DNA from 3 places in the Terrabacter sp. AAH1 genome. Region 1 is predicted to be linked to each of the others. Evidence: predicted binding sites of a transcription regulator. Region 1 holds the regulator's gene; each other region holds the start of a gene.
What was found. The regulator LexA, encoded in region 1, represses DNA repair genes until DNA is damaged. The targets are predictions, from matches to a motif close to TCGAACANNTGTTCGA.
Positions count from the first base shown of each region.

Region 2: a site for LexA is predicted at 7,650-7,665, ahead of ruvC (crossover junction endodeoxyribonuclease RuvC). Genes of this name have one in related genera too.
Region 3: a site for LexA is predicted at 5,942-5,957, ahead of ACXR8F_RS18730 (HNH endonuclease signature motif containing protein). Genes of this name have one in related genera too.

Region 1 is NZ_JBTJJV010000007.1:38,308-47,673, reverse strand. Features, by position in the region: gene ACXR8F_RS12570 (LysM peptidoglycan-binding domain-containing protein) at 1-375, opposite strand, end outside; gene lexA (transcriptional repressor LexA) at 628-1,326, shown strand; gene ACXR8F_RS12560 (hypothetical protein) at 1,388-2,314, shown strand; gene ACXR8F_RS12555 (Sir2 family NAD-dependent protein deacetylase) at 2,346-3,302, opposite strand; gene ACXR8F_RS12550 (LysR family transcriptional regulator) at 3,386-4,333, shown strand; gene ACXR8F_RS12545 (gamma-glutamyltransferase) at 4,400-5,923, shown strand; gene ACXR8F_RS12540 (class I SAM-dependent methyltransferase) at 6,051-7,385, shown strand; gene ACXR8F_RS12535 (DUF1295 domain-containing protein) at 7,390-8,178, shown strand; gene ACXR8F_RS12530 (cupin domain-containing protein) at 8,245-8,739, shown strand; gene ACXR8F_RS12525 (ComEC/Rec2 family competence protein) at 8,750-9,366, opposite strand, start outside.
Region 2 is NZ_JBTJJV010000011.1:46,954-56,319, forward strand. Features, by position in the region: gene ACXR8F_RS15985 (RelA/SpoT family protein) at 1-936, opposite strand, end outside; gene ACXR8F_RS15990 (adenine phosphoribosyltransferase) at 965-1,489, opposite strand; gene secF (protein translocase subunit SecF) at 1,557-2,717, opposite strand; gene secD (protein translocase subunit SecD) at 2,714-4,627, opposite strand; gene yajC (preprotein translocase subunit YajC) at 4,635-4,994, opposite strand; gene ruvB (Holliday junction branch migration DNA helicase RuvB) at 5,224-6,351, opposite strand; gene ruvA (Holliday junction branch migration protein RuvA) at 6,348-6,950, opposite strand; gene ruvC (crossover junction endodeoxyribonuclease RuvC) at 6,947-7,612, opposite strand; gene ACXR8F_RS16025 (YebC/PmpR family DNA-binding transcriptional regulator) at 7,754-8,512, opposite strand; gene pdxT (pyridoxal 5'-phosphate synthase glutaminase subunit PdxT) at 8,509-9,162, opposite strand.
Region 3 is NZ_JBTJJV010000015.1:112,011-121,376, reverse strand. Features, by position in the region: gene ACXR8F_RS18760 (glycogen debranching N-terminal domain-containing protein) at 1-326, opposite strand, end outside; gene ACXR8F_RS18755 (LacI family DNA-binding transcriptional regulator) at 534-1,589, shown strand; gene ACXR8F_RS18750 (sugar ABC transporter substrate-binding protein) at 1,667-2,917, shown strand; gene ACXR8F_RS18745 (carbohydrate ABC transporter permease) at 3,002-4,186, shown strand; gene ACXR8F_RS18740 (carbohydrate ABC transporter permease) at 4,183-5,043, shown strand; gene ACXR8F_RS18735 (phosphatase PAP2 family protein) at 5,033-5,845, opposite strand; gene ACXR8F_RS18730 (HNH endonuclease signature motif containing protein) at 6,176-7,684, shown strand; gene ACXR8F_RS18725 (CAP domain-containing protein) at 7,703-8,242, opposite strand; gene ACXR8F_RS18720 (DUF4385 domain-containing protein) at 8,354-8,854, opposite strand; gene ACXR8F_RS18715 (GNAT family N-acetyltransferase) at 8,951-9,366, shown strand, end outside.

The DNA.
Region 1 (9,366 bases):
GCTGAGGCTGTTGGCGACCTGGAGCTCGACGACGCCGTCGGTGACGGGCAGCTGCGGGAGCTCGCGGGCCGCGATGCCCGACAAGGTCTGGCCCGCGGTGACGGTGACGGTACGGGGCTCGCCCGAGGCCGAGGCGAGCTGGCCGGCGAGCCCGACGGCGAGCAGGGAGACGACTGCGGCGACGAGCAGGGCGACCACGAGGCGGCCGAACCGGGTCAGGCGCAGCGGCGGCTGGGCTGCACGGGCTGCACGGGCGGCACGGGCTGCACGGGCTGCGTCGCGCCCGGTCGGCACGAGGACGAGCTGCGGGCGTGCGGCGGGCCGCGGCTCGCTGGTCTGCTGCTGACGAACGGCCTCGAGGACGATGGCGCTCATGGTGACCTCCCCTTGCTGCTGATCTGGCGAACACGTGTTCGATAGAACGTCTGTACGATTTGTAGCACGTATGTTCGAGGAAGTCGAGACACGCATCGAACAGGTGTTTGGCAACTGTGTTCGAACCTCGTTACTCTTTCCTCACACCACACACCTCACCAGCCACCACTGACACTGGGTCCCGAGCGGTTTCCCGAGCCGCTTGCGACCCGCGTTCAGCAGACGGTCTGACGAGCCGACGAAGGGGACACCATGGGCGTGACCGAGCTTCCCGACCGCGAGACCGGCGACGGGCTGACCGTGCGTCAGCGGCGAGTGCTCGAGGTGATCCGCAACTCCGTCGACCGCCGGGGCTACCCGCCGAGCATGCGCGAGATCGGCGACGCCGTCGGCCTCGCAAGCCCCTCGAGCGTCTCCCACCAGCTCAACGCCCTCGTGACCAAGGGCTACCTGCGACGTGACCCCAACCGGCCGCGCGCCCTCGAGATCGTCTCGCCCGACGCGACGGCGGAGGAGGCCGGCAGCCGCAGCGGCACCCATTACGACACCGAGACCGACTCGGGCGACGCCCGCCCCGAGGCCTCCTACGTCCCCGTCCTCGGGCAGATCGCCGCCGGCGTCCCGATCACGGCCGAGGAGGTCGTCGAGGACGTCTTCCCGCTGCCCAAGCAGCTCGTCGGCGAGGGCGACCTCTTCCTGCTCAAGGTCAACGGCGACTCCATGGTCGACGCGGCGATCTGCGACGGCGACTGGGTCGTCGTGCGCCAGCAGCAGCACGCCGAGAACGGCGACGTCGTCGCGGCGATGCTCGACAACGAGGCCACGGTGAAGACCTTCAAGCGCGTCGACGGCCATGTCTGGCTCATGCCGCACAACGAGGACTTCTCCCCCATCGACGGTGACCACGCGACGATCCTGGGCAAGGTCACCGCCGTCCTGCGCCGCATCTGACGGGCCGCCGGGGCTGCGTCCGACAGGCGCATCGCCCCGGCCCACGCCAGACTCTGGAGACGTGAGTCCTGCAGAGGAGACCACCATGGCCGCCGGGCGCACCCGCGATGTCGTCTACACCTACCGCTACCTGCGTGGCGCGATGATCGCACTCCTGCTCATGCTGCTGCTCTCGGTCGGCTACCAGTGGTGGTGGGAGACCGACCACAGCTGCTGGCTCGGGTCGATCAGCGCGTACTACTACACGCCCGCGCGCACGGTCTTCGTCGGCTCCCTCTGTGCGCTCGGGGCCAGCCTCATCGCCTACAAGGGGCACTCGTCCGAGGAGGACGTATTGCTCAACTTCTCGGGCTTCATGGCGTTCGTCGTCGCCATGGTCCCGACGGTGCCCGACTTCGGCTGCGGACCCAACGCCTACACCCAGACGCCCGCCGAGATCGCGGCGGCGGTGCGCAACAACATCTGGTCGCTCGTCGTCGTCGCGGCCATCGGTGCCGTCATCGTGGCGGCCCTGAAACGGGGCGCCATGGTGCGCGACGCCGCCGCGCGCCCCACTGCGCGCTCGGTGGTCGTGACCCTGGCCTGCGCCGGTGTCCTCCTCGTCGAGCTGGCCCTCTTCCTCGTCCTGCGCGACCGCTTCATCGCGCTGAGCCACGGCATCGCGGCGGCCACGATGGTGGCCGGCGTCATCGCCGTCATGGTGCTGAGCGCGCTGCGCACCGAGGAGCGGCACCGGGCCGTCGGTGACGACTCCGGTCGCGGTTACCGCCGCATCTACCTCGCCATCGCCGTCGCGCTCACGGCCGCCCTCGCCGCGACGGTCGTCGCGGCGCTGACCGTGACGGGCTTCGCCCACCTCGTCCTCGTCGCCGAGGTCGTCGTCATCGTGCTCTTCGCGACGTACTGGGGCGTCCAGACGAAGGAGCTGTGGGACCTCGGTGAGGTCTCCGCCGACGAGGCTCGCGACGTCGGCGCCCGGGCGGAGTGACGGCCGCATCGACGGTCCTCCTGGGTCCAGGTCAGTGGCCGAGCGCCTTGCGCAGTGCCGTCAGCGTCTGGCCCAGCGGCGCGTGCAGCCGGATCGTCGCCTCCGCGTCGCCGCGAGTGGCCGACCGGGTCACGATGGCGACGGGGACGTCGCGCTGGTGGGCCCGCCGCACGAAGCGGTAGCCGCTCATCACCGACAACGACGACCCGAGGACCAGCACGGCCCCGGCCGCCTCGACGAGGCCGAAGACCCGCTCCACCAGGGTCTTGGGCACGGACTCGCCGAAGAAGACGACGTCGGGCTTGACGGTGTCGTTGCCGCAGACGAGGCACCGCGGAGCGTGGAAGGTCTCGACGAGCGCGTCCGCGAGCACGATGTCGCCGTCGGGCCGCACCTGCTCGCCCCACTGCGAGCCCACCGAGGCAGCCGCCTCGGCGAAGCGGGCCATGAAGCCGGGGTTGGCCTCGGTCATCCTCTCGTGCAAGCCGATTCGCGACGTGTACTCACCACAGGTGAGACAGACCGCGCGCTCGAGCGAGCCGTGCAGCTCGACGACGTCCGTCGCTCCTGCCGCCTGGTGCAGACCGTCGACGTTCTGGGTGATCACCGGACCGACGTAGCCCGCGCGCTGCAGGTCGGTGACGACGCGGTGGCCCTCGTTGGGCGACGCGGCGTTGAACCGCTGCCACCCGATGTAGCTGCGGGCCCAGTAGCGGCGCCGGGCGTCGCTGCTACCGGCGAACTCGCCATAGGTCATCGGCTCGACCCGTCGGGTCCCGTCGGGCCCGCGGTAGTCGGGGATGCCCGACTCGGTGGAGAGGCCCGCCCCGCTCAGCACCGCGACACCCCCGCCGCTCACGAGGTCGACGAGGTCGTCCAACGTGCCGAGGTCGTGCGTCTCGAGCGGCAGCGTGCGCGACGTCGAGAGGCGTGTCGTCGCGCCGGCGCTGCCGGTGGGGCGAGGAGGTATGCCGGTCGGCTGGTGCACCCGGTCAGCCTACGTCTCCGAACCGGCGTCACCCGAGCGTGCAGAAGTGACGGAAAACCATAATCACCGGTTATGATCGGTCCATGATCGATGCTGCGGGCCTACGGGTCATGAAGGCCATCGCCGACGAGGGAAGCTTCACGAGCGCCGCCAACGCCCTCGGCTTCACCCAGCCGGCCATCTCGCAGATGGTGCGACGTCTGGAGCAGCGCACCGGCACGGTGCTCGTCGAGCGCTACGGCCGGCAGGTCCGGCTCACGGAGGCCGGCCAGGTGCTGGCCCGTCACGCCGTCGGGGTCCTCGCCGCCCTCGACGCGGCCGAGGAGGAGATCACCGCGATCGCCGGCCTGCGCGCCGGTCGCGTGCGCCTCCAGGCGTTCCCCAGCTCGTCCGCCACGCTCGTGCCGCGAACCCTCGCGATCCTCAAGTCCAAGCACCCCGACATCACGGTGACCTTCACCGAGGCCGAGCCGCCCGAGTCGCTGGCCGCCCTGCGCAACGGCGACTGCGACGTCGCCGTCGCCTTCGCCTACGAGGGGGGCGACCTCGGCGAGCTCGAGGAGGACCTCTCGCTCCTCGTGACCCGCCGCCTCATGGACGACGAGGTGCGCCTCGTCGTGCCCGGCTCGCACCCCCACGCGGGCGACGCGGCCGCGGTGCTCACCGACTTCTCCGGCGACGAGTGGATCGCCGGCTGTCCGCGGTGCCGGGGCCACCTGCTCTCGCTCGCCGACACCGCCGGCTTCCGGCCGAACGTCGCCTTCGAGACCGAGGACTACGTCGCCCAGCTCGGCCTCGTCACGGCCGGCCTCGGGGTGGCCCTCGTGCCCGACCTCATCCTCAACGCGGCCAAGCACGACGACGTCGCGACCCTGCCTTTGTCGCCGGCCTCGCGACGACAGATCCTCGCGGTGACGACCCCCGACCTGCAGCGCGTGCCTGCCGTGGCCGCGGCGCTCGACGCCCTGTGCGAGGCCGCCGGCGCCGACCCCGCGACCTCCACCGCCGAGCTCGTGGGTGCGAAGGCCTGACCCTCCGGACACTCCCGCCGGTCACGACGCCGCGCCAGACGTCGTCGTGACCGGCAGAATGCGGTCATGACACGGGTCGCTCTCGCTGCCACCGGTCCCGCACCCCTCGAGGCAGGCCTCGAGGCGGCGGCCGACGGCGGCAACGCGGTCGACGCCGCCATCGCAGCGGCGCTCAGCGCGATGAGCACCGAGCCCGGTGTCGTGAGCCTGATGGGCGGCGCCTACGTCAACGTGTGGCCCGCCGGCGCCGATCCCGTCGTCGTCGACGGCAACGTCGAGATGCCGGGCCGTGGCCTCGACGCGTCGGCCTTCGGGCACGGCGTCCGCGAGGTGCGCACCGACTACGGCGGCGGCGTGACCATCGGCGCCGGACACGGCTCGGTCGCGAACTCCGGTGCCCTGCAGGCGCTCTCGCTCGCTCGCGACAGGTTCGCCGTGCTGCCGTGGCGACGGCTCGTCGAGCCGTCGGCCCGCGCCTGCCGCGAGGGCTACCGCATCGGCGCCGCTGCCGCCCTCTACCTCGGCATCGTGCGCGACACCCTCTTCGGCGACGACGCCGAGGCCCACGCCCTCGTGACCGGCGCGGACGGCGGCGCCGTGCAGCCCGGCGAGACCTGCCTCAACGTCGACCTCGCCGACATCCTCGAGCTGCTCGCCGTGCAGGGGGTGTCCCTCTTCACGACCGGCGCCGTCGGTCGGGTGCTCGTGGACGACATGGCCGCGAACGGTGGGCTCGTCACGGCGGCCGACCTGACGGCATACGAGGCGGTGGTGCGCACCCCGACGATGCGGTCGGTGGGCACGTGGAGCGTCGCCCTCAACCCGCCTCCGTCGGTCGGCGGCCCGATGCTCGCCGCGATGCTCGGGCAGCTCGCCCGGCACGAGCACTGGACCTGGCCCGAGGTCATCGACATCCAGCGCCACGTGCTCGCCTACCGCCTCTCGGTGCACGACCGCTCACGCGACCTCGACGCGGACGGTCACGCCCTGCTCGAGTCGGTCGAGCGCCACGGCCTCGCCGGTCTGCCGACCTCGGCGTCCACCGCCCACGTGTCCGCGGTCGACGAGCACGGAAACGCCTGTGCCATCACCATGTCCGCCGGCTACGGCGCCGGCATGGTGATCCCCGGCACGGGCATCCTGCTCAACAACGCACTGGGCGAGCCCGAGCTCAACCGGCTGGGTCTGCACGCGGTGCCTCCCGGCACACGACTCGCGTCGAACATGGCGCCGACGACTGCGCGAAGCGCCGTCGGGGCCGCTCTGGCGGTCGGCTCCCCCGGCGCCGACCGCATCACGACGGCGCTGATGCAGGTGCTGGGTCGCAGCCTGCTCCTGGGCGACGACCTCCAGCACGCCATCGACGCCCCTCGGCTGCACGTGCGCTTCCTCGAGGACGGTTCGCCGCGGGTCGAGCACGAGCCCTCCGAGGAGATCGCCGCCGCTGTCACGGCCCAGGGGCTGCCCGCGCACCGCTACCCGGGCCCGCACATGTACTTCGGCGGCGTCGGCGCGGCCCTCCTCGGAGCCGGCGGGCTCGTCGCGGCGGGCGACGCGCGGCGCGAGGCCGCCGTGGGGGTATCTCCTTGACGGACCTGCCCGGCGCGCAGGATCGCCCGTCGGCACCGGGCACCCGCATTCTTCGCGAACGCCACCCATCCGACGAGCAGCCCGCGCCGAACCCTTGTGCGTCGACCCCTACGAGAGGCCTTCTTCGATGACCATGACCGACGACCGCCCCGACGCCGGCTCCTCCACGTCGGCAGCGCTGACCCGTCCTCGGCCCGACTCTGTCGCCGCCCGGGTGGCGGCCGTCGTCTCCCCCCTCTTCGGGGGACGGCTGCCGGTGCGCCTCAGGGCGTGGGACGGCAGCGTGACGGGGCCCGTCGACGCACCGACGGTCGTGCTGCGCGACCCCGCCGCCCTGCGGCGTCTCGTGCGCCACCCCGGCGAGCTCGGCCTGGCCCAGGCGTACGTCACCGGCGAGCTCGACGTGGACGGTGACCTGCTCGACGGCTTCCGCCGGGTGTGGTCCACGGCCCGCACGCTGGCCGACGGACGCCCCTCCCCCGCAACGCTCGCATCGGTCGCCCGGGCCGGCATCAGGACGGCGCTCGACCTGGGCGTGGTGGGCCTGCCGCCGGAGCCCCCGGCGTCGCAGGCGCGGCTGCGAGGACGGCTGCACACCAAGTCCCGCGACCGCAGCGCCATCGAGCACCACTACAACCTCTCCAACGAGTTCTACGCGCTCATCCTCGACCCGCACATGGCGTACTCCTGCGGGTACTGGACCAGCACCGAACCCGGCTACACCGTCGAGGACGCCCAGCGCGACAAGCTCGACCTCGTCTGCCGCAAGCTGGGCATAGAACCCGGGGGGCGCCACCTCGACATCGGCTGCGGCTGGGGCTCGCTCTCGCTGCACGCCGCCGAGAAGTTCGGCGCACAGGTCGTCGGCGTCACGATCTCGAGCGAGCAGAAGGCCTTCATCGACCAGCGCATCCGCGAGCGCGGGCTCGCGGACCGCGTCGAGATCCGCCTGCAGGACTACCGCGAGGTGCCCGACGGCCCGTTCGACACCGTCAGCTCCATCGAGATGGGCGAGCACGTCGGCCAGCGCAACTACCCGACGTTCACCCGGCAGATCGAGCGGCTGCTGCGCCCGGGCGGGCGCGCGCTGATCCAGCAGATGTCACGTACCACCCGACCGGGCGGGGGGCCGTTCATCGAGGCCTTCATCGCTCCTGACATGCACATGCGGCCCGTGGGCGAGACCGTCGACCTCATCGAGCAGGCCGGGCTCGAGGTCCGCGACGTGCACGCGCTGCGCGAGCACTACGTGTGGACCGTGAACGCCTGGTACGACACGTTCGAGGCCAACTGGGACCGCGTCGTCGACCTGGTCGGCGAGGAGGTCGCCCGCGTGTGGCGGCTCTACCTCGTCGGGGGCGCTCTCGCCTTCGAGGAGGGCCGGATGGGGGTCGACCAGATCCTCGCGGTCAAGCCCACCGCCGACGGCCGCAGCGGTATGCCGCCCGTCCGGACCTGGTGACGCCGTGAGCTTCCTCGGGGTGGTGCTCTGGACGGCTCTCACAGTCGTCGTGGTGCTCGGCATCACGTTCGCGGTCGCACTGCGCGTCGGCAAGCAGGCGGTCATCGACGTGACGTGGGGGCTCGGGTTCGTCGCGATCGCGCTCACGGCGTTCCTCGTCACGGGCGGCCAGGGCGACCCGCTGCGCCGGTGGCTGGCGCTGCTGCTGACTGCGGCATGGGGGCTGCGGCTCGCCACGCACATCTACCTGCGCTCGCGCGGCAAGGGCGAGGACCCGCGCTACGAGGCGATGCTCGCGCGAGCGGACGGTAGCCCCAACGCCTACGCGCTCCTCCACATCTACCTGCCGCAGGGCCTCATCATGTGGTTCGTCTCGCTGCCCGTGCAGGTCGCCATGGTGGTGAGCGACGGTCTGTCGTGGGTGCTCTGGGTCGGCGTCGTCGTGTGGGCCGTCGGCTTCTTCTTCGAGTCTGTCGGCGACCTACAGCTCACGCGCTTCCGCGACGAGCCGTCCAACAAGGGCAAGGTGCTCGACACCGGCCTGTGGCGCTACACGCGCCATCCCAACTACTTCGGTGACGCGTGCGTCTGGACGGGCCTCTTCCTCGTCGCGGCGAGCGCGTGGCCGGGTGTGCTGACCCTCCTGTCGCCCGCCGTCATGGTCTGGAACCTCTACGGCGGTACGGGAAAGAAGCTGTTGGAGAAGGACATCGGTGACCGACGGCCGGAGTATGCGGAGTACGTGCGCCGAACGAGCGGCTTCTTCCCGATGCCGCCGAAGCGGGCTCGCTGAGTCACAGCCGGGACCCTTCGCGGGCCGCCACCGCGAGCCGGCGCGCGTCTCGGCCATGATGGGCGCATGCGCCCGCCCCTTGCCGACCTCCTCGACCTGCAGCCACACCCCGAGGGCGGCTGGTACCGGCAGACGTGGGTCGCCCCCGAGACGGTGACCCTGCCGGACGGCCGGACGCGGGCCACCGCGACCCTCATCCACTTCCTGTTGCCTTCGGGCGAGTCGTCCGCGTGGCACCGGGTCGCCTCGGACGAGGTGTGGATCGCGCACACCGGTTCGGTGGTGCTCGAGCTCGGCGGCGCGGGCGCGGCTCCCGAGAAGACCGGGCAGTCGGTCGTCGGGCTCGACCTGGCGGGCGGCGAGGTGGCGCAGGCGGTCGTGCCTGCCGGCGTGTGGCAGCGCACCGTGCCCGGCGACGGGGATGCGCTGGTCAGCTGCCTCGTCTCCCCCGGCTTCGACTTCGAGGACTTCGAGCTCGTCGAGGACGCCGGTGTGCGTCGCGCCCCGGCAGGCCCGGAGGATGAGCCCCTCGACCCCGCGGAACCCACGAACCCTGCCTGAGCCCGCCCGGTCAACCCGACACGGCGGACACCTCCGTGCCGTCGGTGACGATGGCGACGTCACCCTCGGTGTCGGTGCGGTGAACGGCGAAGCCTCTCTGCTGCAGGGCGTTCATGAGAGCCGGTGCCGGGTGGCCGTAGTCGTTGCCCTCGCCGACGCTGATGACGGCCAGACGCCCCGCGACCTGGTCGAGGAGGCGGTCGTCGCGGTTGCTGGAGCCGTGGTGGGCCACCTTGAGCACGTCGATGCTCCCCCAGCGCCCCGGATCGAGCAGGGACTCGCGGTACACCTGCGCGGCGGCCTCGCGCTCGATGTCGCCCGCGAGCAGGACACTGACGCCGCGAACGTGCATCGTCAGCACCACCGAGCCGTTGTTGGGCACCGATCCGGCGTCGATGCGACGAGCCGGCCACCAGACCTCGGCTCTCACACCGCCGACGGTGAGCGACTGCCCTGCCCGCAGCTCCCCCAGCGGCGTGTGGTGTGCGGCGGCCAGCTGCGCGACGCGCCGTGCCTCTGCCGGCGGGTCAAGCACGGGTGAGGCTCGGATCTCGGCGACCGGACGCTCGAGAACCGCGGCGAGGCCGCCCACGTGGTCCGCGTGGTAGTGGGTGAGCACGACGAGGT
Region 2 (9,366 bases), on a different contig from region 1:
GTTCCACCGCGAGTGAAGGGCGCCCAGCGCCGCGTAGCAGTCGCGCACAGTGTCGACGAGCACTCGCACGGCGACGAGGTCGTAGATCTCCTCGAAGTCACGTCCGCGCACGATCATCTTCTGGTACACGCTGTAGTAGTGCTTCGGCCTGCCCGTGACGACCGCCTTGATCTTCGCGGCCGTGAGGTCCTCGGTGACCTGGCTGCGCACCCCCGCGAGGTACTCCTCGCGGGCCGGGGCGCGCTCGGCCACCAGACGCACGATCTCGTCGTAGACCTTCGGGTAGAGCGTCGCGAACGAGAGGTCCTCGAGCTCCCACTTGATGGTGTTCATGCCCAGGCGGTGCGCGAGCGGCGCGTAGATCTCGAGCGTCTCGTTGGCCTTGCGCTTGGCCGACTCGGGGCTGACGTAGCGCCACGTGCGGGCGTTGTGCAGCCGGTCGGCGAGCTTGATGACGAGCACCCGGATGTCGCGCGCCATCGCGATGACCATCTTGCGCACCGTCTCGGCCTGGGCGGCCTCGCCGTACGTGACCTTGTCGAGCTTCGTGACGCCGTCGACGAGCATCGCGATCTCGTCGCCGAAGTCACGGCGCAGCTCGTCGAGGCCGTATGCCGTGTCCTCGACGGTGTCGTGCAGCAGCGCCGCCGCGAGGGTGGGCGGCGTCATGCCGAGCTCGGCGAGGATCGTCGTCACGGCCAGCGGATGCGTGATGTACGCGTCGCCGCTCTTGCGCATCTGGCCGTCGTGCGCGTGCTCGGCGACGGCATACGCCCGCTCGATGACCGAGAGGTCGGCCTTGGGGTGGTTCTGGCGGACCGCCGTCATGAGCGGCTCGAGGACGGGGTTGCCGGCGGGTCGGGTCGCCCCGAACCGCGCGAAGCGGGCGCGCACCCGCGACGGGGTGGACAGCTCGCTGCGGACGTCCTCGCTCATGAAGAGAGTCTAGGCGGTCTGCCCGAGGTCACACCGTGAGGATGGCGTTGACCGGCCGGTCCGCGAGCCGGTCCCGCCCGTCGAGGAAGCCGAGCTCGATGACGAACTCGAGCGCGCTCACCTCGGCGCCGCCGCGCTCGATGAGCTCGCAGGCTGCCGCCGCCGTGCCTCCGGTCGCGAGCACGTCGTCGATGAGCAGCACGCGGGCCCCCGGGGCGAAGGCGTCGGCCTGCACCTCGACCTCGGCCGTGCCGTACTCGAGCGAGTACGCGGAGGCGATGGTGTCGCCGGGGAGCTTGCCGGCCTTGCGGATCGGCACGAACCCGACACCCAGGGCGAGGGCCACCGGCGCCCCGAAGATGAAGCCGCGGGCCTCGATGCCCGCGACGACGTCGACCTGACCGGCGTAGCGCCGAGCGACGTCCTCGACGAGCGACCTGAAGGCCGCGCCGTCGGACAGGAGGGGGGCGATGTCCTTGAAGACGACGCCGGGCTTCGGGAAGTCGGGCACGTCACGGACCCGTGCGGCCACGAGGTCACTGGTCTGGCTCACGCCGTCTCCTGCTGGGGTGTCGGGAGCTGAGGTGCGTACGGGTGGCCCGCGGGGCGGGCCACCCGTGTCAGCGGCGGGACTTGGGGGCGCGCTTGGGCTGGTTGCGCGGGCCCGCGGCCTGGGCGTACTTGTGCACGGGCCGTGGAGCGCCCTCGGGCAGACCGGTCGGCGCCGCAGCCCCGGTGGAGTCGGAGCCGACGGAGACGGGCTCGCCCGTGGCGTCCGCGACGTCGACCGCGTCGACAGCCTCGGTCCTGGAGCCGTGCCGGGCGGCGTACTTGTCGAGCTGGCGGATGGCCGGCTCGTTGCGTCGCAGGTCGACGAGCAGCGGCGTGGCGATGAAGATCGAGGAGTAGGCCCCGACGCCGATACCGATGAAGAGCGCGAGCGAGAGGTCGAGCAGCGTGCCGGGCCCGAGGAGCGTGAAGCCGACGACGAGGACCGCGGCGATCGGCAGCAGCGCGACGACCGTCGTGTTGATCGAACGGACCAGCGTCTGGTTGACGGCGAGGTTGGCGGCCGCCGAGTAGGTCATCCGCTTGGTGCGGAACGCCTCGGCGGTGTTCTCGCGCACCTTGTCGAAGACGACGACGGTGTCGTAGAGCGAGTAGCCGAGGATCGTCAGGAAGCCGATCATCGACGACGGCGTGATCTCGAACCCGAACAGGGCGTAGATGCCCACCGTGATGACGAGGTCGTGCAGCAGCGCCACCAGACCTGCGACGGCCATCTTCCACGTGCGGAAGTAGAGCGCCATGACGATGGTCACGAGGATGAGGAAGACGATGAGGCCTTGGATCGCCTGTTGGCTCACCGACTGCCCCCAGCTGGGCCCGATGAGCGAGGCACTCACCGAGCTCGTGGGCACCCCGAACTCCTTGGCCAGCGCGGCCGACGCCTCGTCGGTGCGCTCGGAGGCGGCCTCGGACTGGACGCGGACCGTGTTCTGGCCGATGACCGTCGAGACGACGTTGCCCTGGATGCCGGCGTTGCCGATCGCGTCCTGGGCCTTCTGCTCGTAGTCCTGGCTGTTCGTCACGCCCTGCACGCGGAACTCGGAGCCACCGCTGAACTCGATGCCGAAGTTGAGGTGCTTGACGAAGATGCCGACGAGGGCGAGGGCGATGAGCACGGCCGAGACCGCGTACCAGGTCTTCTGGCGCTTGATGAACTCGATCGAGCGCTTGCCGGTGTAGAGGTCGTTGCCGACCTGAGCGAAGTTGATCATGCCTGGGCCTTCCCCTCGGCGACGCGGGCCGAGCCCACGGTGGCGGGCGGGCGCTGGGCGCCGGCCGACCCGAACTGACCGCGGCCGCGGTAACGGAGAGTCTCCTTGGCGCCGAGGCGCTGCGGGTCGAGACCCGACCACTTGTGGCCCCCGCCGAAGAACTTCGTGCGGGCGAGCAGCTGCACCGTCGGGTGGGTGAAGAGCATGACGACCGCGAGGTCGATGAGCGTCGTCAGGCCGAGGGTGAAGGCGAAGCCGCGCACGTTGCTCGAGGCGAGGAAGTAGAGCACGCCGGCCGCGATGAAGTTCACGGCGTCGGCCGCGATGATCGTGCGCCGGGCGCGCTTCCAGCCGGTCTCGACGGCGGCGACGAGCGGGCGCCCGTCGCGCACCTCGTCGCGGATGCGCTCGAAGTAGACGATGAAGCTGTCGGCCGTGACGCCGATCGCGACGATGAGGCCGGTGACGCCGGCCATCGTCAGGCGGAATCCGTGCGTCGTGCCCAGCACCGTGACCGCGAGGTAGGTGATGATCGACGCCACGGCGAGCGAGGCGACGGTGACGAACCCGAGGGCGCGGTACTGGAACAGCGAGTAGACGACGACGAGCAGCAAGCCCACGAAACCGGCGAGAAGACCGATGCGCAGCTGCTCCTCACCGAGCTGGGGGGTGATGTTGTCCTGCGTCTGCAGCGCGAACGAGATGGGCAGGGCGCCGAACTTGAGCTGCTCGGCGAGCTGCTTGGCCGAGTCGATGGTGAACGAGCCGGTGATCGAGGCACGACCGTCGGAGATGACGGCGCGGGCCTGCGGCGCGGTGATGACGCTCTTGTCGAGCACGACGGCGAACTGGTCGAGCGGCGGCTCGGACTGCAGGCCGTAGAGACGCTTCGTCACGGCGGCGAACTTGGCCTTGCCGCTGTCCTTGAACGACAGGGCGACCTCGACGATGGAGGTGGGCTGGCCGTTCGGGCCGGGCTGGTAGCCGCTGCTCGCGTCGGCGATCTCGCTGCCGTTGATCTCGCTCGGGCCGAGGACGTACTTCGTGGTGCGGTCGTCGCCGCAGGTCGCGATCGGCTGGTCGGGGTCGTCGACGATCTTGTCGACGGCGCCCGGCGTGGAGCAGTTGAGCGCCGAGTACTGCTTGGCGACCTTGGTGGCGGCCTCGTCGGCCTTCGCCTGGGCCCAGCCGATGCCGGTGAGGCCCTTGACGGCCTGTGCCTTCACAGCGGCCTCGGTCTGCGCCTGCGTGGGCGCGGCCGGGGCCGTCGTCGCGGCAGGCGCCGGCGTGGTGGGCTTCGCGGTGGCCGTGCCAGTGGCCGTGCCGGTGGGGGTGGCCGGCGTCGTGGCGGCACGCAGTGCGTCGGGCACGACGCCGTTCTGGGCGGTCGCGGATGTCGACGGGGTCGCGGTGCCGGTGGCCGACGGCTTGCCCGACGCCGGCGTGGTGGCCGTGCCGGAGGGCGTCGGCGTGCCGGTTGCGCCGCCACCCGGGTTGACCTGGGTGGCGTTGGTGTCGAGGGCCTGGACGTACACAGCGCGGAACCGCAGCTGCGACGGCTTGCGGATGGCGTCGAGCTGCTCGGGCGACGGGGAGCCCGGGATCGAGACGACGATGTTCTGGCCGCCCTGGGTGGCGATCTCGGCCTCGGACACGCCGTTGGCGTCGATGCGCTGGCGGATGATGTCGACGGCGCGGTTGACCTGGCCCTCGTTGATCTTCTCCGTGCCGACGAGGACGGGCTGGAGCACGAGCTCCGTGCCGCCCTCGAGGTCGAGACCCAGACGCGGGGTCGTCGAGCCGCCACCCCAGACGGTGAGGCCGCCGACGAGGCCGCCGAGGCCGAGGATGACGACGATCAGCGCCAGGAGGCTGCGTCTCGCCGACTTCTTGGTGGAGCTGCGTGCCACGAAAGCCTCACTGACCGTTCTGCTGCGGACCCGGAGCGTCGTCCGGCACCGAGTCGTTGCCGTGCGTGGTCGGGTTGTCGGCCGTGGTCGGCGCTGCCGAGACCCCATCGGCTTGCTTCATCGCGACGGCGCGGCGGTCGAACCGGACCGTGGTGCCCTCGGCGATCTCGAGCCACGCGGTGGTGTCGTCGAGGTGCTTGATCGTGCCGTAGACACCCGAGGAGGTGACGACGTGGTCGCCGACGTTGAGCGACGAGCTGAACTCGCGCATCTGCTTCATCCGCTTGTTCTGGGTAAAGAACAGCCAGCCCAGCAGCAGCAGGGGCAGCGCGAAAATCAGCAACGAGAAGGCCCCGTTGTTGTTCATGTCAGCTCAGTCCTTCGTGTCTTCGTCGGTGGTGGCGCACAGTTCGACCCTTCGGTTCGGGTCGGGTCTCGCGTCAACGACCGGGAGCACCGGATGGTGCCGCGGCAGCGGCGATGGTGCCCGCAGGAGTCTACGTGCGCCGGTGCAGTTTGTCAGACCGACTCAGGGCCTCGCGACGCAAGCCTGTGTCACGTTTTGGTCGCGCTCGGCACGCGGCGAGCGCGACCCGTCACGAGTCGAAGCGGCCCCCGCCGGACTCCTCGATGGGGAGGGTCGCAGACCACAGCGACTGCGCGTCGACCGGAGGCTTGAGGCCGAGGTGCTCCCAGGCGAGCGTCGAGGCAGCGCGGCCGCGGGGCGTACGCACCATGAAGCCCTCGCGCACGAGGTAGGGCTCAGCGACCGTCTCCACGGTGTCGGGCTCCTCCCCCACGGCCACCGCGAGCGTGGACAGACCGACCGGGCCGCCGTTGAACCGCCGGCAGAGCGCCTCGAGCACCGCCCGGTCGAGGCGGTCGAGCCCGCGCTCGTCGACGTCGAAGAGCGCGAGGGCCTGGCGGGCGGCGGAGTGGGTGACCCGACCGTCGCCGTGCACCTGCGCCCAGTCACGCACGCGCCGCAGGAGGCGGTTGGCGATACGCGGGGTGCCGCGCGAGCGAAGCGAGATCTCGCGGATGCCGTCGTCGTCGGCGTCGAGACCGAGCAGGCGGGCCGAGCGGTGCAGGATCGTGACGAGGTCGGCGGCCGTGTAGTAGTCGAGGTGGCCGGTGAAGCCGAACCGGTCGCGCAGCGGCGCCGGCAGCAGACCCGCTCGGGTCGTGGCGCCCACGACGGTGAACGGCGGCAGCTCGAGCGGAATGGCCGTGGCGCCCGGCCCCTTGCCGATGATGACGTCGACGCGGAAGTCCTCCATCGCGAGGTAGAGCATCTCCTCGGCGGAGCGTGACATGCGGTGGATCTCGTCGAGGAAGAGCACCTCGCCCTCGGCGAGCGACGACAGCACCGATGCGAGGTCGCCGGCATGCTGGATCGCCGGACCCGACGTGATGCGGATCGGCTGCTCGAGCTCGCTCGCCACGATCATGGCGAGTGTCGTCTTGCCGAGGCCGGGCGGTCCGGAGAGGAGGACGTGGTCGGGAGGGGTGCCGCGGCGGCGGGCCGCCTTGAGGACCAGGCCGAGCTGCTCGCGCACGCGCGGCTGCCCGGGGAAGTCGTCGAGCCGCTTGGGCCGCAGCGCCGCCTCGACCTGGCGCTCGTCGGTGTCGCTGCCGGCGTCGACGATGCGCGCGGTCGCGTCGTAGCCGTCGTGCCACACGTCGGAGGCCTCGTCGTAACCCACCGAGCGGTCGACACTCATCGGCCGAGCTCCTGCAGGGCGGCCCGCAGCAGCGCGGAGACACCCGCACCGTCGGCAGCCAGGGGCGCCACCTTGTCGAGCGCGTCATCGGCCTGGCGGGCGGTCCAGCCGAGCCCGACGAGGGCCTCGCCCACCTGCTCGCGCCATGCCTCGCCGGTGTCGAGATGGACGGGCTCGGCGGACCCACCGGTGCCCGGCAGGGCACCGAGCTTGTCCTTGAGCTCGAGCACCATGCGCTCGGCGCCCTTCTTGCCGATGCCGGGCACCTTGGTCAGCGCCACGAGGTCACCCGTGCCGAGGGCGACGCGCACCGCGTCGGGCGTGTGCACGGCGAGGACCGCCAACGCCAGCCGCGGGCCGACGCCCGAGACGGTCTGCACCGTCTCGAAGACGTGCTTCTCGTCGTCGGTGGCGAAGCCGTAGAGCGTCAGCGAGTCCTCGCGCACGACGAGGCTGGTGGCCAGCTCGGTGGGCTGCCCGAGCCGCACCGACGTGGCTGTGGCGGGCGTCGTGTGCACGAGCATGCCGACGCCGCCGACGCCGACCACGACGGAGTCGAGGCCGACCTTGAGGACGGTGCCGGAGAGGGAGGCGATCATCGGGGCTGGGCTCCAGGGATGTTTCGGGTCGGCCGCGCGACGCGGGCGGACCGGGTGGGCTGGCTGGCGAGAGACCGGAGACGCCGCTCGGCCGGTGCCGCGGACGCCGGGACACGACGCGGTATGCCGCTCCCCCGGGTGCCGATGCGCGCGGCCTGCTCGAGTGCGGCCTCCTCGAGGCGGTTCTGGGTGCCTCCGCGCCAGACGTGGCAGATCGCGAGCGCCAGGGCGTCGGCCGCGTCGGCGGGTTTCGGCGGCGTGGCGAGGCCGAGCAGCCGTGTCACCATCGTGGTGACCTGGGCCTTGTCGGCACGGCCGCTGCCACTCACTGCGGCCTTGACCTCGGTGGGCGTGTGGAGCGTGACCGGCAGGCCGCGCCGCTCGGCGAGCATCATGACGATGCCCGTCACCTGGGCGGTGCCCATGACCGTCGAGACGTTGGTGTCGGCGAAGACCCGCTCGATGGCCACCGCCTCGGGCCGGTGTCGCTCGAACCACAGCCGCATCTCGTCCTCGACGGCGACGAGGCGCCTCGGGGTGGGGTCGGCCGACGGCGTGCGGATGACGCCGACCTCGACGAGCGCGAGGCGCCGGCCCGGCACCCCGTCGACGACGCCCACGCCACAGCGGGTGAGGCCTGGGTCGACCGCGAGGACGCGCACGGCATACCTCCTGGGTCAGTGGACGGGCGACAGGGATCCGAACAGGTGTTCGGGACAACGCTAACCGCCCTCCCCCGAAAGGACGGGAGGCACGCCGGTCACCGGCGTGCCTCCGCACCTGGGTCGATTGTCGAGCCCGGCTCATTCCTCTTCGTCGAGCTGGGCCAGCACGTCGTCGGGGATGTCGCCGTTGGCGAAGACGTTCTGCACGTCGTCGCTGTCCTCGAGCGCCTCGATGACGCGGATCATCTTCTTCGCGCCGTCGAGGTCGAGCGGCACCTGCAGGTTGGGCACGAACGACGCCTCGGCCGACTCGTAGTCGATGCCGGCGTCCTGGATCGCCTTGCGCACCGCGACGAAGTCGGTGGCCTCGGAGATGATCTCCCAGGTGTCGCCGTTGTCGTTGACCTCCTCGGCGCCGGCCTCGAGCACGACCTCGAGGATGTCGTCCTCGGAGCCGGCCTCCTTGAGCACCGTCACGACGCCCTTGCGGTTGAAGACGTAGGACACCGAGCCCGGGTCGGCCAGCTGGCCGCCGTTGCGGGTCAGCGCGGTGCGCACCTCTGCAGCGGCCCGGTTGCGGTTGTCGGTGAGGCACTCGATGAGCACCGCGACGCCGTTGGGCGCGTAGCCCTCGTACATGATCGTCTGCCAGTCGGCCGCGCCCGCCTCAGCACCCGACGCGCGCTTGACGGCACGGTCGATGTTGTCGTTGGGCACCGACGTCTTCTTCGCCTTCTGGATGGCGTCGTAGAGCGTGGGGTTGCCGGCGGGGTCAGCGCCGCCCTGACGGGCCGCGACCTCGATGTTCTTGATGAGCTTGGCGAAGAGCTTGCCGCGCTTGGCGTCCTTGGCAGCCTTCTGGTGCTTCGTGGTGGCCCATTTGGAGTGGCCGCTCATGCAGTGTCCTCGCGTTCCGGTGACTGGCTGGCACCGGACTGCTGGAGTCGGTGCGCTCTGACGATCGAGACGAACTCGGCGTGGATCCGGCGGTCGCCACCCACCTCGGGGTGGAACGACGTGGCCATCAGGTTGCCCTGCCGGACCGCGACGATCCTACCGGCGGCAGCGCCCTCGCTCACGCGGGCGAGCACCTGCACGTCGGGTCCGGCCTCCTCGACCCACGGGGCGCGGATGAAGACGGCGTGCACGGTGCCCTCGTTCGAGTCGTCGGTCCACGCGTACTCGAGGTCCTGCTCGAACGAGTCCACCTGGCGTCCGAAGGCGTTGCGGCGCACCGTGACGTCGAGGCCGCCCAGGGTCTGCTGGTCGGGCCGGGCGTCGACGATGCGGTCGGCGAGCATGATCATGCCGGCGCACGAACCGTAGGCGGGCATGCCCTCGGCGATGCGCCGCAGCAACGGTTCGCGCAGCTCGAAGGCGCGCACGAGCTTGTCCATCACGGTCGACTCCCCGCCGGGGATGACGAGCCCGTCGACCTGCTCGACCTCGGACGGTCGGCGCACGGTCACGGCCTCCGCGCCCAGTGCGGTGAGGGCGGCCAGGTGCTCGCGCACGTCGCCCTGCACGGCGAGGACGCCGATGCGCACCGGCTCGGCCGGCGCGGGGGCGGCGGCGACGGTCTCGTGCGTCTCGCCGGTCTCGCCCGTCGTGGTGGTCGTGGTGGTCGGGGTGCTCACGGCACCAAGCGTAGGGCGGGCCGTAGAGCCGCCCGGCGCCGGCCCGGCGCCGCCACCGCACGACGGCGGGCGACGAACCGTCTGGGATGCGAGACGGCTGTGCCGTCCTCCCTG
Region 3 (9,366 bases), on a different contig from region 1:
GTGCGCCCGTCGGCCGAGAGCAGGTGCCTCGAGCGGAGCACCTCGACGGTGGGGTCGGGGCCCGGGTTGCCCAGGCCGCGGGCAGACCCGGCGTACTCGGCCGTCGAACCCGAGGCGCGTTCGGCGACGAAGGCCGGGGCCTCCGACGCCACCTCGAGGCGCAGGGTGCCGAGGATGCGGCGGTCGTCGACGTAGAGCCCGTGGCTCGTGCCGGGGAGCACGTCACCTGATCGGTCGGCGAGCACCGTCGCGTTGCCGTCGACGACGATCGACAGCTCGTGGAGCCAGGGCTGTCGAGGGGGGCGCTGCGTGTCGCGCTCGGTCACCGAGGGGCCTTCCGTCGGGCGGGAACGGGGTGTCGGGAGCGCCGTCGGCGCCGACCCAACCTGTCACGAAATGGTCAAGCATCCTTGACCAATCCGGGCAGACAAGAGCATGCTCCCTCTCGTATGAACGTTCAAGTCCACCGGACTTGCCGGTTTTGAACGATCAACTCGCTGGACTGGATGGGCTCGACCGCGAAGGAGCGTGGAGTGCAGGCCGATGAGTCGCGTGGTGGCCGGACGACGATCGTCGACGTCGCCGAGGCCGCGGGCGTGTCGCGCCAGACGGTGAGCAACGCTCTCAACCGCCCGCACAAGGTCGCTCCCGACACGCTCGAGCGGGTGCTGCGTGAGGTCGAGCGACTGCGCTTCACCCCGCACGCGTCGGCGCAGCAGCTGCGCCGGCAGCGCGCCTCGGCCTTCGGCTTCGAGGTCAACCCGTCGGGTCACCGTCGGCTCGGGCACATCCTCGACGAGTTCCTGGTCGAGCTCACCGTGTCCGCGCCCGCCCACGCCAGCCACCTGCTCGCCTTCGCCCCCGACCCCGACGACGTCATCGCCGGCTACCGCCAGACGCTCGCGAGCGGTCTCGTCGACGGGTTCGTCCTCGCCGACACCCGCCACGCCGACCCCCGGCCGCAGTGGCTCATCGAGCACGGCGTGCCGTTCGTGTCGTTCGGGCGGGTCTGGGACCGCCCCGAGCTCACCCGCTGGGTCGACGTCGACGGCCACGCCGGCGTGCTCGGCGCCGTGCGCCACCTCGCTGCCTCCGGCTACCGGCAGATCGGCTGGCTGGGGTGGCCCTCCGGCTCGCCCGTCGGCGACGACCGCCGCCGGGGCTGGGCCGACGGGCTGGCCGAGCTCGGCGTCACGGGCGAGGCCCCCACGGCCGAGTCCGTGCAGGACCTCGACGAGGCGACCGGGGCCGCCGAGCGGCTGCTCGACCGGCTCGGGCCCGACGCCGCGATCGTCTGCGCCTCCGACCTGCTCGCCCTCGGAGCCCTCCGGGCCGTCCGCAACCACGGGCTGGAGCCCGGCCGAGACGTCGGGGTCGTCGGCTTCGACGACACCGACGTCGCCGCAGCCATGCAGCTGACGAGCGTCCACCAGCCCGTCGCCGAGGCCGCCCGCATCGCCTGGGACCTGCTCGTCGACCCTGAGACGACGTCCGCCCCGGTGCTGCTCGAGCCCACCCTCACCGTGCGCGCGTCGAGCGTGCGCGACTCCGCCGGGGCCGGCCGCTCGTCCGTCCCCGAGCCACCGTGAAGCAAGCGCGGTTCCACGACGACCCACCCGGCATACGCCAGGGATCACGCCCCCACCACCCGAAACAGGAGACATCGATGTCACGCAAGACCACCACGGCCGCCGCAGCGGCCTGCCTCACCGGCGCGCTCGTCCTGAGCGCGTGCGGCGGGGGCGGCTTCAGCGGTGGCAACAACGCGCCGCAGGCCACGTCCAAGGGCCCAGTCAAGCTCACCGTCATGATCGGCAGCTCGGGCGACGCCGAGACCAACGCGGTCAAGCAGGCCACCGCGGCGTGGGCCAAGAAGACCGGCAACACCGTCGAGGTCATCGCCGCGTCCGACCTCGGCCAGCAGCTGGGTCAGGCCTTCGCGTCGACGACGCCCCCCGACGTCTTCTACACCGACGCCTCCAAGGTCGGCACGTTCGCCAAGGCCGGCAACCTCTACGCGTACGGCGACCAGGTCAAGGACGCCGGCTTCCTGCCGGCCCTCGTGAAGGCCTTCACGTACGACGACAAGTTCTACTGCGCCCCCAAGGACTACTCGACGCTCGCCCTCGAGATCAACACCGACCTGTGGAGCAAGGCCGGCCTCACCGACGCCGACATCCCGAAGGACTGGGCCGGCCTCGAAGCGGTGGCCAAGAAGCTGACGTCGGGCAAGGTCACCGGCCTCGTCATCGGCGACGACATCAACCGCAGCGGCGCCTTCATCAAGCAGGCCGGCGGGTGGATCGTCTCCGAGGACGGCAAGACGATGACGGCTGACAGCGCACCGGCCAAGGCGGGACTGGCAGAGGTCCAGAAGATGATGAAGGACGGAGTCCTCAAGTTCAGCAAGAACACCAACCCGTCCACCGGCTGGGGCGGCGAGGCGCTGGGCAAGGGTGTCGCGGCCATGACCATCGAGGGCAACTGGATCAGCGGCGCCAAGAAGGACTTCCCGAACCTCAAGTACAAGGTCGTCGAGCTGCCGGCAGGCCCTGCAGGCAAGGGGACGCTGCTGTTCAGCAACTGCTGGGGCATCGCCGCCAAGTCGCCCAACCAGGCGCAGTCCGTCGACCTGGTCAAGTCGCTCATCACGACCGACCAGCAGATGGCCTTCGCCGACGCCTTCGGCGTCATGCCCTCCACCGAGGAGGGCGCCAAGGCGTTCGCGGCGAAGTTCCCGGACCAGCAGGCCTTCGTCGCCGGCGGCCAGTACGCCCAGGGCCCGGTCAACCTGCCGGGCTTCGACGAGGTCATCACGAAGTTCAACTCGCAGCTGGCGACGCTGGGCAAGGGCGGAGACCCGAACGCCTGGCTCGCAGAGCTGCAGAAGAACGGCACCGCGGCCCTCTCCGGCTGACCCAACCCTGGCGTCCGCCCACCTCATGGCGCGGCGGGCGGACGCCACTCTCTCCCCACGGTCGCCGATCCCCAGGAGGGCTTCATGGCATCCATCGACGAACGTCCCCCGGACGACGTCACCGCGTCCGGCGCGCGAGCCGGGCAGGCGGCCGCGGTCTCCGCGGGCACCCCGACCGGCCAGGCCGGCGCTCCCGGCGCCCGACGTGCGCCGCGCCGCAACCGGGGCGGCCTACGCGGGCGAGAAGGCGCGGCGGGCTGGCTCTTCGTCGCCCCCATGATCGTCATCCTCGGGGTCTTCCTCGTCATCCCGATCGGGATGGCCCTGTGGGTGAGCTTCACCAACTGGCAGGGCAACTCAAACCCCTTCCAGGTCGGGCAGGGCACCGATGTCGTGGGTCTGAAGAACTACACGGACCTGTTTGCGCGCGACGGCCTGACCCGCGACAACTTCATGCAGTCGATCGGCAACACCTTCTACTACGTGCTGCTCGTCGTCCCGCTGCAAACGGCCCTCGCACTCGGGCTCGCGCTGCTCGTCAGCAACACGATGCTCAAGGGCCGCAGCTTCTTCCGCACCGCCTTCTACTTCCCGTCGGTGACGAGCTCGATCGCCATCGCGACGGTCTTCCTCTTCCTCTTCTCCAACACCGGCGCCGTCAACGCCTTCCTCGCCTTGTTCGGCATCGACGGGCCACAGTGGTTCACCGACAGCCGAGGCCTGCTCCACCTCGCCTTCAACGCGGTCGGGGTCGACAACCCCTCGTGGGCCCAGGGTGAGATCTTCGGACGCACCCTCTGGGACTGGCTCTCCGGCCCGTCGGTCGCGATGTTCGTCATCATCTTCCTCGTCATCTGGACGACGTCGGGCACCTTCATGCTGATGTTCATCGCGGCGCTGCAGGACCTGCCCGTCGAGATCGACGAGGCGGCGGCCCTCGACGGCACGTCGCGCTGGCAGAAGCTGCGGCACGTGACGCTGCCGATGATCAAGCCGGCGCTCTTCCTCGTCATCACGCTCGGGATCATCGGCACGTGGCAGGTCTTCGACCAGATCTACGTCATGGGCAAGGGGCAGCCCGACGGCACGACCCTGAGCCCGGCCTTCCTCTCCTACCAGCAGAGCTTCGGCAACTTCCGCTACGGCTCAGGTGCAGCCATGGCCTTCGTCGTCTTCCTCATCATCGTCGTCCTGACGCGATTGCAGCGCTACGTGCTGACCGACAAGGACGACCGCAAGCCCCTCTTCCGACTCGGAGGCCGCAAGTGATCGAGCGCCGGTCCAACCCCGTCAAGACGATCCTGCTGTATGCCGCACTGCTCGCCTTCGCGGTGTTCTTCATCTACCCCTTCCTCATCCAGATCTCGACGTCGTTCAAGACCGACCCCGACGCGGCGAACAATCCGTTGTCACTCGTGCCGAACCCCGTCACGACCCAGGTGTGGCAGCGGATCTTCGGTCAGACCGGCGACTCCTCGGTGCCCGTCACGACCTGGGTCCAGAACTCGTTCATCGTCACCCTCGTCGTGACGGCCGCGCGCGTCTTCCTCGACTCGCTGGCCGGTTACGCCCTGTCGCGGCTGCAGTTCCGCGGCCGCAACGCCGTCTTCGCAGCCCTGCTCGCCGTGATGGCGGTCCCCGGCGTGGCCCTGCTCATCCCGAAGTTCCTCATGGTCAACTACCTCGGCATCTACGACACGTACACCGCGATGATCCTGCCCCTCATCGTCGACGCCGCAGGCGTCTTCATCATGAAGCAGTTCTTCGACTCGGTGCCGGTCTCGATCGAGGAGGCGGCCCGGATGGACGGCGCGAGCATCTTCCGCACCTTCTGGTCGGTGGTGCTGCCGATGGCCAAGCCGGCGCTCATCACCCTGACGATCCTGTCGTTCCAGGGTTCGTGGAACGAGTTCTCCCACTTCCTCGTGGTGACCAAGGGCACGCCCGAGCACCAGACGCTCGTCACCGGCCTGGCCAGCCTGACGAGCGGACAGCTGGGCTCCGGCACCCAGTACCCCCTCAAGCTCGGCACCGCCCTGCTGGCGACGATCCCGGTCGCGGTGCTCTTCTTCGCGCTCCAGCGCTACTTCATCCGGGGCGCGAACGAAGGAGGCGTCAAGGGGTGAGGGGCCGTGCCACTGCCTGAGGGCGCTGGCGCAGGGTCAGCCACAGCCGGTGGGCGGTGACCACCACGAGCGCCCAGGCGAGGCCGATGAGCCACCCGGCGACGACGTCGGTGAGCCAGTGGTGTCCGAGGAAGACGCGTGAGAGGCCCATGGCGAGCACGAACACCGTGGCCACCGTGACGGTGGCGACGCGCTGCCAGGTGGCGGTCGTCTCGATGAGGACGAGGTACGCGACCACGGCCGTCAGCACGGTCGCGTTGAGGGTGTGACCGCTGGGAAAGCTGGGCGAGACCTCGAGCGGAGGCACGGCCAGCGCGGCCGGTGGGCGGGCCCGGTCGACGAAGTCCTTGCCGACGATCGTCATGGCGAGGGAACCGGCCGCCGCGACGACGGCGAGCACGATGGGCGTCCAGCGGCGCCGTCGCCACGTGATGACGGCGACGGCGAGAGTGGCGAGGATCGGCATGCCGACCGGTCCGCCGATGTCGGTGAAGGTGGTGACGGCCGAGTCGAGGGCGGGGGAGCGCAGGCCCACCGCCGCATCGAGCACCGGCTGGTCGACCGCGGAGAGCGAGTTGTTCCGGACGACGCTCTCGTAGACGGTCTCGATGCCCTCGACGAGTCCGACCATGACGATGATGGCGACCGCCGCGAAGACGACGAAGGCCAGGTGCGCCGACGACCACTGCACCGTGCGCGTCGTGACGGCCACGAGCCAGCGGCCGAACCGGCTGTGCCACGACGTGAGGTCGCGGGCTCCGATCGTGTCGTCGGGGGTGGGCGGCCGGTCGGCTGGGCGCATGTGCCCATCCTCACCCACGGAGCGAGCGTCGCGCGGAGGAGACAGGCCGCACCGGTGCTGGGTTGCGACGGTGAGGGTGCGCCCGTGGAACCTTTCTCGAACAAGTGTGCTAAAGTATGACAAGGACATACGTGAGGAGGGTGGCATGGCATTCGAGGGCTCCACGGCCTGCGCGCCGCCTCCGAGGTCCAGCATGACGTCTCCGACGTCCTGCTGGACCTGTCCCACCTCTCGCAGCTCTACGCGGTGCGGGCCGCGACGCGCACTGCGGTGCCTGTCCATGGCCGCTCAGCGGCTGTGCGGGCTGTCCGACGTGAGGTGGCGCGCGTCGTGCTCGAGCGCCAGTTGCCGGCCCTCGTCGCCGAGCTCCTCGCCGCTGCGACCGACGACCTGGCGGTGGCGCCGCTCGCGGACACCGAGGCGATGGCCAGCGGCGAGCTGCGGATCGTGGAGGCCGTGGAGCGCTGCAAGTCGGTGCTCGACGGCGTCGCGCTCGAGGCGCTCGCACGGCTGGAGGCGACGATCGATGCGGGGGAGCAGGCCCGGGCTGCCGACCTCGGACATCCGCGACCGGCCGGCTGGGTCGACGTCACTGATCTGACCGTGCTCGAGGTCGCAACGGCGACGGGTCTGGGGCAGCAGGAGGTGGGCGCCCGACTCGACCTGGCAACGACACGAAGTCCTGGTGTGGCCGAGCTGCGGTTGCGCCTGTCGAGGGGCGAGGTGAGCCTGCATCGCGCGTGCACCATCGAGCGCGAGATCCGCCGGCTCCCGCCGGAAGCGGGGCCTGGCATCGTCGAGGCGACGCTGCGGGCCAAGGACGACGCGCCGCCATCGCCGACGCTGTTCCGTCAGCGACTGACTCGCACCTGTCTGGCCGCCGACCGTGAGGCTGCGGCCCGTAGGCGCGCGGCCAGGAGGCGGCGTGGTGCCCACGCCCGCATCGACGGCGACGGCCTCGGGGTGCTCACCGTCACCAACGACGCCGACAAGGTCATCGCCGTGATGGAGCGCGCCGATGCCCTCGCACGTGCCGCGCGACAGGCCGGTGACCCGCGTTCGCTCGACCAGCTGCGGGCCGACGCCATCACCGGCGCGGTGGCCTTCGGTCAGATCGACCCGTCACCACGAGCCCCTGCGTCCCCGAAGGTCGCCGTCGCGGTCGAGACCGCGAGCGGCGCTGTTTCCGTCGGTGCGATCGGGTCCCCGCCTGCTGCTGGCGACGTGGATGCCGCGCCGGCGGACCTCTTCGGACGCACGAAGGTGGGCCGGCGCTCGGCCGCGGTGGTCACCATCGTCATTCCGGTCAGCACGGCTCTGGGGCTCACCGATGCGCCCTGCGAGATCCCGGGCTACGGCTGGGTCAGCGCCGAGCACGGTCGCCAGATCATGCTCGGCCCCGAGTCGACCTGGCGCCGCCTCCTCGTCGACGCCGAGACGGGCGCCGCGCTCCGGCTGGAGACGCAGGCCTACCGCCCGACCGCAGAGATGCGGGCGCACGTCGAAGCCGTCGACGGGACGTGCCGCGGCCCCGGCTGCACCGTCCCGGCCACCCGTTGCGACCTCGACCACGACATCCCGTGGCCGCACGGCCCGACGGCATCCACCAACTTCACCGCAAAGCACCGGTTGCACCACAACGTCCGCACCCACGGGCACTGGCACGCCGAACGCGACCCCGACGACGACACCGTCCGCTGGCGCACGGCGGCGAGGCGTCGCTACACGAGCCGTCCCCACGACTGGCTCGAAGCCCTCCGAGAGTCACCGCCACAGGATCGATCGAGCGACCATCCGCGTGACGGCTCGCACGAGATCGACGACCCGCCGCCCTTCTGACGCTGCGGCCTTCCTGGGTCAGCCGCCGAAGTCCTGGGTCCAGTAGGTGCCGTACGGGCCGCCCGTCGCGTAGCCGACGCCGATGGCCGTGTAACGACAGTTGAGGATGTTGGCCCGGTGGCCGGCGCTCTTCATCCACGCCGCCATCACGGTCGAGGGCGTGCGGTAGCCGGCCGCGATGTTCTCGCCCAGCCGGGTGCCGGGGTAGCCCTGGGCCCTGATGCGCTGCACGAACGTGCGGCCGTCGGGTGACGTGTGCGAGAAGTAGCGGCGCCTGGCCATGTCGGCCGAGTGCGCCTGCGCAGCCCGAGCGAGACGCGCATCGGTGACGAGCGCCCGGCAGCCGACCTTGGCCCGCTGCGCATTGACGAGCTGGACCACCTGCTGCTGGTAGGTCAGGGCAGCGCTCGCGGGGGCCGCAGCCGTCGCGAGCGGCGCCGCAGCGAGCAGCACGGTCAGGCCGGCCAGCACGGAGGGGCGGGCTCGGCGGGCTCGGCGGGCGCGGCGGTCGCGGCGGGCGCGGGTAGTCGGAGCAGGCGTGATGGGAGTGGTCTTCATGGTGCCTCCGGGGCGGCGTGACGCGGCCGTGTGCCGTCACGCCACGGTAGGCGCGTAAGTACCCGTACACCCACGAAACCGGCAAAAAGGGCGCGACCCCCCCGCGTCGGCTCAGCCGTACCGGTTCCGGTGCTCGGAGCGCCAGGACGTGTACGCCTCGAGCTGTTCGACGGCATCCCAAGCCGCCTTGAAGATGCGGGCCGACTCCGCCTTCTCCGGGTCCTCGGGCCCGCGGGGCAGCTCGCGCCGGCCGTGCGAGCCGCTCTGCCCCCGCCGATCCGCCGGCACCGGCCCGTCGTACTTCTTGCCGCCCGCGTGGTTGGCGTAGCGCCGGGCGCGCGTGAACCCCATCTGGAGGTACTTGCGCGCCACGTCCGCGCCCACGAGGTCTCCGGCCTCCAGGTACGCATCGAACCGGGACCGGATCGCCGCTGCGCTCTCGCGGGCGACCTCGGGCGTGCGGAAGCGCCACAACGGCAGCAGCTCGTCCTTGTACGGCTGCACCCGCAGGACGCCCTGCTCACCGCGACCGACGCGATAGAGCTCCGGGTGCGCCCGCAGGTCGAGGGTCGAGAGGTCGACTCCCTCGTACGGGTCTGCGGGCGACGTCACCCCACCACCATTCCCGCTCCGACTCCGTCCCTGTCGCTGCGCTCGTCACTGTCGGCGTCCTCATCACTGTCGGCGCCACTGGCTAACCTGCCCACCATGACCATCGACGTCCGGCCGGCCACGCTGCAACGCTTCGACGACGTGGCCACGATGCTCGGCCCGAAGAACCCTGCCAGCACCGTCTGCTGGTGCCTGAGCCACCGCCTCGACTCGAGGACCAGCAGGCAGCTGGTCGGGGCCGCCCGGGGCGACTACGTCCGGGACCTCTGCAGCCGCGAGGTCGCGCCCGGCGTCCTCGCCTACGACGGCGACGAGGTCGTCGGCTGGGCCGCAGTGGCTCCTCGCGCCGAGCTGCCGTTCGCGCGCTCGACGAAGATCCCGCACGTCGACGACCTCCCGGTGTGGTCGGTCTGGTGCATCCGGGTCCGCCCGGGCCATCGGCGCCAAGGCATCTCGCACGCCCTGCTCGAGGGCGCCGTCGACTACGCCCGGCAGCACGGTGCGCCGGCGGT